DNA from 2 places in the Rhizobium acidisoli genome. Region 2 is predicted to be linked to the other one. Evidence: predicted binding sites of a transcription regulator. Region 2 holds the regulator's gene; the other holds the start of a gene.
The links. The regulator PhoB, encoded in region 2, activates phosphate uptake and scavenging genes when phosphate is short. The targets are predictions, from matches to a motif close to TGTCATNNANCTGTCAT.
Positions count from the first base shown of each region.

Region 1: olsB (l-ornithine N(alpha)-acyltransferase) is a predicted target of PhoB. The motif match lies at 2,383-2,399, and genes of this name have one in related genera.

Region 1 covers NZ_CP034998.1:35,500-39,626, reverse strand. The annotation lists gene lspA (signal peptidase II) at 1-3, shown strand, start outside; gene CO657_RS00180 (PAS domain-containing hybrid sensor histidine kinase/response regulator) at 59-2,338, shown strand; gene olsB (l-ornithine N(alpha)-acyltransferase) at 2,447-3,322, shown strand; gene CO657_RS00170 (helix-turn-helix transcriptional regulator) at 3,434-4,127, opposite strand, start outside.
Region 2 covers NZ_CP034998.1:168,289-172,415, forward strand. The annotation lists gene pstA (phosphate ABC transporter permease PstA) at 1-818, shown strand, start outside; gene pstB (phosphate ABC transporter ATP-binding protein PstB) at 834-1,649, shown strand; gene phoU (phosphate signaling complex protein PhoU) at 1,694-2,407, shown strand; gene phoB (phosphate regulon transcriptional regulator PhoB) at 2,542-3,225, shown strand; gene CO657_RS00880 (GcrA family cell cycle regulator) at 3,504-4,037, opposite strand.

The sequences.
Region 1 (4,127 bases), 130 kb from region 2:
TAAAATCTTATCGAATTCCTGAAGGCATTCGGAAGAGGCCTCATGTTAGCCAGATTGCATGCACAATCTGGGACAGTTGCAGGAAAGATTGTCCGCCGCCTTCGGCGGACCCGCCGCCAAGCCGCGTGAAGAGCGGATGGCGGAGTTCTTCTCGCGACCCGGCACATCGGCGCCTCAAGCGGCCGACGACGCCAAGGTGGGGTCTGCAGCGACACGGCGCCTGCTGGTCTATTGGCTTGGCGGCGCTGGCCTGCTTGCCGCATTGATCCTGACGCTGCTTGCTCATGCCGGCGATCCTCTGCTGCTTTCGGGCGGTCTTGTCGTCCTCGGCCTTGCCGTCATATCAAGCTATGCCGTCCTGATGTTTCGCCGGCGCAGGCCCCCTAGCGGCGGCAAATCCCTGCCGGATTGGAACGACGGCGCCAAGCTCTTCGCAGACGTCCATGACGTGCTCGGCGATATCACCGTCAGCCGCAGCATGGACCGGCGCATCATCTCCGCCAACGATACGTTTCGCCGCCTGACCGGGCGGCTGCGTCCCGAAGGACACAGTTGCGAGGAGATCGGGCTTGCCTTTCGCCCCGGCCCGATACCGCACTGCTTCGATGTCGAGATCTCGACACCGGACGGCCAGCGCATCTTTCTCTGGCGCGACGTCGTCACCCGCGACCCGGCAAACGGCCGGCTGCTGCTGCAGAGTGTCGCGCGTGACGTGACCGACGAACGGTTGATCGCGCAGGGCCGCGAGGAGGCCCGCCAGAAGGCCGAATATAACAGCGCCGCCAAATCGAGGCTGCTTGCCACCGTCAGCCACGAGGTGCGCACGCCGCTGTCCGGCCTGCTCGGCATGACGCATCTGCTCGCCGAGACGCGGCTGACGCAGGAGCAGCAGGACTATCTCGCCAATATCCGCCAGTCCGGCCACGCGCTGACGCAGTTGGTCGAGGATCTGCTCGATTTCTCCACCATCGAGGTCGGCCGCTTCGCGCTGCACCCGCGCTCGGAATCGCTGCGCAAGCTTCTGGAAAGCGTCGTCGAGATGCTCGCCCACCGGGCGCATGAAAAGGGCATCGAGATCGGCGCCACGGTATCCTCTGATGTGCCGGAGAATATGAGCTTCGACCCGGCGCGGCTGCGCCAGGTTCTGTTCAACGTCATTGGCAATGCGGTGAAGTTCACCCAGGTCGGCGGCGTCTTCATTCGCGTGTCGCTCGATGCCGACGACCTGTCCATCACCGTCACCGATAGCGGCCCCGGCATGACGGCGGAGGAGCAGGCGCGCGTCTTCGGCGAGTTCGAGCAGGGCGGGACCGTTGCCGACAGGAGCAGCGGCACCGGGCTCGGCCTTGCCATCTCTGCCCGCATCATGCGCGAATTCAATGGCACGCTGACGGTTGCCAGCGAAAAGGGCAGAGGCAGCGAATTCACCATCCGCTTCCCCGTCGATATCGGCAGCGAGCGCCCCGACCGGCGCAATACACTGCTTGCCGGCAACAGCGTCGTGCTCCTGGCGCCGACAGGTGCTGCGCGCACCGCCATCGCCGAGACGATCACCACGCTTGGCGGCCTCTGCCATCTCGTCGCCGACGGCGAGAGCGCGCGGGCGACGCTGCTCGGCTTGGCCAATAGCGGAAAGCGGCCGACCGATATCATCATCGACCATCGCATGTCGGCGGAATTTGCCGCCCATCTTGCCGATCGCGCCGAAATCGCCGCCCTTGGGCTGCGCAAGGTCCTGCTCGTCAATCCGGAGGAGCGCAGCGCCCATCCGCTCGACCTCTTCGATGCCTGGCTCATCCGGCCGCTGCGCGAACAGTCGCTGATCGACGTACTGCGCGGGCGCATGCGCGGCATGGAGAAGCGCGACGCGCTGAACGACAACCAGCCGGGCTTCGGCCTTTCGGCGGCGGAGCCGATAGTTGCCGCCAGCGGGCTCAACATCCTGCTTGGCGAGGACGATCCGATCAACGCCATGCTGGTGCGCGTCGTGCTCGAAAAGGGCGGGCATGAGGTGCGCCATGTCGAGGATTTCGAAGCGCTGCTCGATTGCGCTCTCTGCGAGGCGAATGCCCGGCCCGATATCATCATCAGCGACCTGTCGATGCCCGGCGGCAACGGCATCGACATGCTTGGACGCCTGCGCGGCCACGAAAGACGGCTCGATCTGGCTTCGGTGCCGGTGATTGTGCTGACCGCCGACAAGAGCGACGAATCGCGCCGCCAGGTGTTGCTGAACGGCGCCAACCGGGTGATGGTGAAGCCGGTCGACCCGGTGCGGCTGCTGACCGAAGTTCAGGCGGTCGCCGCACTTTCCGCCCGCCGGGCGGAGGCGCGATAACGTGCCGCGGGCCCGGCATGCTTCTTGCGTTCACAAATTCAATATGTCACTTTCCTGTCGCAGAGAAGTGTTTTATGGCGTCGATAAGCCGGCAACGGGAGAATCGCCATGTCCGCCATCGACATCCTGAATCGTGACACCACCGAGGCTGCACCGCCCTCGACGGCGGCTGCGCAGAAGGACGGCGACATCCTCGGCCGCATCGGCAATCTGGAAACCCGACTTGCCCGCACGGCGCGCGAGATCGATGCCGCCCAGGCCGTGCGTTACCGTGTCTTCGTCGACGAAATGAAGGCGCAACTGCCGCTGGAGGCCATGCGCCGCCAGCGTGATGTCGATGCTTATGACGCCTTCTGCGACCATCTTCTCGTTCTCGACCGGACGATCGAGGGTGACCCGGAAGACCAGATCGTCGGCACCTACCGGCTGCTGCGCCAGGATGTCGCCATGGCCAATGGCGGTTTTTACTCGGCTTCCGAATTCGAGATCGAGGGCCTCCTTGCCAAACATCCGGATAAGCGCTTCATGGAACTCGGCCGTTCCTGCGTGCTGCCGGAATATCGCACCAAACGCACCGTCGAGCTGCTGTGGCAGGGCAACTGGGCCTATGCGCTGAAGCACGGTGTCAGCGCCATGTTCGGCTGCGCCTCGTTCCCCGGCGTCTATCTGGAGGGCCATGCGCTGGCGCTGTCTTTCCTCTACCATAATGTGCTGGCGAAGAACGAATGGGCCGTCAGCGCATTGCCGCATCTCGCCCGCAACATGGACCTGATGCCGGTCGAGGCCGTCAACCCGAAGCGGGCGCTGATGGCGCTACCGCCGCTGATCAAGGGTTACATGCGCTTGGGCGCGATGGTCGGCTCCAGCGCCGTCATCGATCACGCCTTCAACACGACCGACGTGCTGATCGTGCTGCCGATCTCCAGCATTTCCGACCGCTACCTGAATTATTACGGCGCCGACGCCGGCCGCTTCGCGAGCTAAAGCTCTTTGTTTCGATGCATGTCGTTATCCCGGAACCGCTGCACACTTCCGGGCGACGTGCATTAAAACTGAAAGATCGCGACGCGCTTTAGGCTCGCCGATGGCGCGCCCTCATATCTCGAATCGCCTTCGCGTGTCCGACGGGTTCTCGCCATACGCCGCCCGATAGGTTGCCGCAAAACGGCCGAGGTGAAAGAATCCCCACTTCAGACAGATGTCCCGCAACGGCTGCCGGTTTGAAGGATCGCGCAGATCCTCCCGGACCGCTTGCAGGCGGATCGTCCTGAGGTAGGCCGACGGCGTGGTTCCCTTGAAGGCGCGAAAGCCGACTTCCAGAGCACGAATGGAAATGCCTGCCGCCTCCGCGACACTCTGCATTGTCAACGGCTGTGCGATGTTCGCATGCATAAATTCAATTGCCCGACGGACGTGCCGCGGCGCGATCAGGTGGATTTTCTTGTCAAGAAGATGCGAGAGCCGATGAGGAATCGTGCGCACCACCAGATCGGCAAACATCTGCATCAGGTTCAGCATGGCAATCGGCGAGTGAAGCAGCGGGCCGTTGTTGCGCATGCCGATGATCATCGTTTGGGCGAGATTGCCGATCAACTGTCCCGCTGCCGTGGAACGATCAACGACCGGCACCAAGTCCAATGACCCGATCAGCGGGGTCTCCAAGACGGAGGCGACGGTCTGCGCCAGGATCGTCCAGCTCAGACTGAGTGTGTCCGAGCGGTGCGGGGCTGCCCTCACGGAAACCCGTTCCGGCTCGATATTGTTCATCAACAACAGCCGACCGGGTGTC
Region 2 (4,127 bases):
ACCTTTCGGTCGATGAGAAGAACCGCAAGGTCAACGACAAGCAGGTTGGCTGGATGAACGAGCTGAAGGCGAGCGGCGCTCTGCATAAGCAGTTCAACACCGGCCTCTTCGTCAACGGCAATTCCAGCCGTCCGGAGGCTGCAGGCCTTGGGGTCGCCCTCATCGGCTCGCTCTACCTGATGCTGATCGTGCTGGTGCTGGCGCTGCCGATCGGCGTTGCCGCCTCGATCTATCTCGAGGAGTTTGCGCCGAAGAACCGGCTGACGGATCTGATCGAGGTCAACATCAACAACCTCGCCGCCGTTCCCTCCATCGTCTATGGTCTGCTCGGCCTTTCCGTCTTCATCAACTTCGTCGGCCTGCCGCGCTCGGCTTCGCTGGTCGGCGGCCTGGTGCTGACGCTGATGACCCTGCCGACGATCATCATCGCGACACGCGCCGCACTGCGCGCCGTGCCGCCGTCGATCCGCGCCGCAGCGCTTGGCCTTGGCGCTTCGAAGATGCAGATGGTGTTCCACCATGTCCTGCCGCTCGCCATGCCCGGCATCCTTACCGGCACGATCATCGGCCTGGCGCACGCGCTCGGCGAAACCGCGCCGCTGCTGCTGATCGGCATGGTCGCCTTCGTCGCCAACGCGCCGACGACACCGCTCGATCCCTCGACGGCCCTGCCGGTGCAGGTCTATATGTGGGCGAACGAGGCCGAACGTGCCTTCGTCGAGCGTACTTCGGGTGCCATCATCGTCCTGCTCCTGTTCCTGATCGTCATGAACATGGGCGCCATCCTCTTGCGTCGTCGCTTCGAGCGCCGCTGGTAAACGGAGTTACAGATCATGAACATGTTGACGGAAGCTGCAGTTGAAAAGGCGCTGGATCAGAAGATGAGCAACGTCCCGTATAAGATGATCGGCCAGGATGTCTCGGTTTACTACGGCGAGAAGCGCGCGCTTTTCGACGTGAACCTGAACATTCGCGAAAACACCGTAACCGCGCTGATCGGCCCGTCGGGCTGCGGCAAGTCGACCTTTCTGCGGAGCCTCAACCGCATGAACGACACGATCGACGGCTGCCGGGTCACAGGCAAGATCACCCTTGATACCGACGATATCTATGATCCGGATATCGACGTCGTCGAACTTCGCGCTCGCGTCGGCATGGTCTTCCAGAAGCCGAACCCGTTCCCGAAGACGATCTACGAAAACGTCTCCTACGGCCCGCGCATCCATGGTCTGGCCAAGTCGAAGGCCGATCTCGACCAGATCGTCGAGACCAGCCTGCAGCGCGCCGGCCTCTGGAACGAGGTCAAGGACCGCGTGCATGAATCCGGCACCGGCCTGTCGGGCGGCCAGCAGCAGCGCCTCTGCATTGCCCGTGCCGTCGCCGTCAGCCCCGAAGTCATTCTGATGGACGAGCCCTGCTCGGCGCTCGACCCGATCGCCACCGCCAAGGTCGAGGAACTGATCCACGAGCTGCGCGAGAACTACACGATCGTCATCGTCACCCACTCCATGCAGCAGGCCGCGCGCGTCTCGCAGCGCACCGCCATGTTCCACCTCGGCAATCTCGTCGAGGAGAACGACACCGACAAGATGTTCACCAATCCCGACGATCCGCGCACCCAGGACTACATCATGGGTCGCTTCGGCTGATTTTGGCGACACCGAGCCTTCCCGTTATTCGAGGATAAAGCCCCATGGCATCGACACATATTTATTCTGCCTATGATGATGATCTGAAGTTTCTGTCCAGGCGGATTTCCGAAATGGGCGGCCTGGCCGAGCAGATGGTCGCCGAATCCGTCCGGGCGCTGGTCAACGGCGATACTGCGCTCGCCCAGAAGGTCATTTCCGACGACGTGATCCTCGATCACGCCGAGCGCGAGATCGGCGACAAGGCGATCGTCACCATCGCCCGCCGCCAGCCGATGGCCGCGGACCTGCGTGAGATCATGGGTTCGATCCGCATCGCCGCCGATCTCGAACGCGTCGGCGACCTTGGCAAGAACACCGCCAAGCGCGTCATCGCCGTGCAGAGCACCGGAGTGCCCCGCAAGCTCGCCCGCGGCCTCGAGCATCTGTCCGAGCTGGCGCTCGTCCAGCTCAAGGAAGTGCTCGACGTCTACACGACACGCGCCGCCGACAAGGCGAGTGCGATCCGCGAGCGCGACAACGAGATCGACGCGATGTACACCTCGCTGTTCCGCGAGCTCCTGACCTACATGATGGAAGATCCGCGCAACATCACCAGCTGCACGCATCTGCTCTTCTGCGCCAAGAACATCGAGCGCATCGGCGACCACGCCACCAACATCGCCGAGACGATCTATTACATGGCAACCGGCGCGCAGCCGGAAGGCGACCGTCCGAAGGACGACAGCGCCAACACCGTCGGCGCGGTCACGGAATAACCGCGCACCAGCCTATTGCGTGCGCGCCCATGTGGGGCGCGCAAAGAGGTCGCAGCCATTTTTCTGATTTTGCGCAGGATGCATTGCTTAAATCACCCCCGGTTTAAGGATCATGCGCGAGGAGACCGACACGCATGATCCCGAGAGTTGCAGTTGTTGAAGACGAAGAAGCCCTGAGCGTGCTTCTTCGCTACAATCTCGAAGCTGAGGGCTTCGAGGTCGATACCATCCTTCGTGGCGACGAGGCCGAAATCAGGCTTCAGGAGCGCACGCCCGACCTTCTCATCCTCGACTGGATGCTGCCCGGCGTCTCCGGCATCGAACTCTGCCGGCGCCTGCGCATGCGGCCGGAAACTGAGCGCCTGCCGATCATCATGCTGACGGCGCGCGGCGAAGAGAGCGAGCGCGTCCGTGGGCTTTCGACGGGGGCCGACGATTACGTCGTCAAGCCCTTCTCGACCCCGGAACTCGTCGCCCGCGTCAAGGCGATGCTGCGCCGTGCCCGCCCCGAGGTGCTGTCGACCGTGCTGAAATGCGGCGATATCGAACTCGACCGCGAAACCCACCGCGTCCACCGCAAGAGCCGCGAAGTCCGCCTCGGCCCGACCGAATTCCGCCTGCTGGAATTCCTGATGTCGTCGCCCGGACGGGTCTTCTCCCGCTCGCAGCTGCTCGACGGCGTCTGGGGCCACGACATCTATGTCGACGAACGCACCGTCGACGTCCATGTCGGCCGCCTGCGCAAGGCGCTGAACTTCTCCAACATGCAGGACGTCATCCGCACCGTCCGCGGCGCGGGCTATTCGATGGAAGCCTGAGGGGTTTCTGACAAAGTCGAGCAAGCTCCGCCCCTCACCCTAACCGACCGGGGTCGAGCCACACGTCTCGACCCGTCCTTCGGACCCCCGTAAACGAGGCGAGGGTACGTGCCCTGCTAGCGACCAGCGAGGGACGGAGAGGTTGCGGCATATCCCCTTCGCCCCGCGCGCGGGGAGAAGGTGCCGGCAGGCGGATGAGGGGCAGCCACACCCAACACACTCACACAAAAAAACGGGCCTTGCAGCCCGTTTTCGCATGTCGACAATGTCTTACCCGCTCAGCTTGCCCGGGCTGCCGCCCGGCGGCGTTCGTTGACCGGCTGGTAGGCGAGTTTCTGGTGATAGCCGCAATAGGGCGAATTGTCGGGGGATTCGCAGCCGCAGAAATGGAAGTCGTCCTTCAGCGGATCGCCGACCGGCCACTTGCAGGTGCGTTCGGTCAGTTCCGTCAGGCCGAGGCGGCGCGAGATCGGCACGACCACGTTGCCCTTCGGCACGTATTCCATTTCCTCGACCGTTTCGATCTCGATCTCTTCCTTCAGCATCGTCGCGCCCTGCTGGCGGGTAACGGTGCGGGTGGTGATCCGAGAGGCGAAGTTCGGCGCGCGCGGCGCCGATGTCGTGCGTTTCGGCGTGCGCGCCGTGGCGGCCGTGCCGCCGGCCTTGGCGCGGCCGGGAAGGCTCAGCCGGTGAACCTTGCCGATCACAGCGTTTCTGCTGACACCGCCAAGTTGCGCCGCGATCTGGCTGGCGCTCAGTCCTTCGGCCCAGAGCTTCTTGAGTTTCTCGACCCGCTCGTCTGTCCAGTTCATGCCCTGTCTCCACCTTTTGCGTTGGTGATGGCAGAATCCCTCACCGTTGTCCCGGAAGCCTCCGAAACAAGAAACGCTTGATCAATTTTG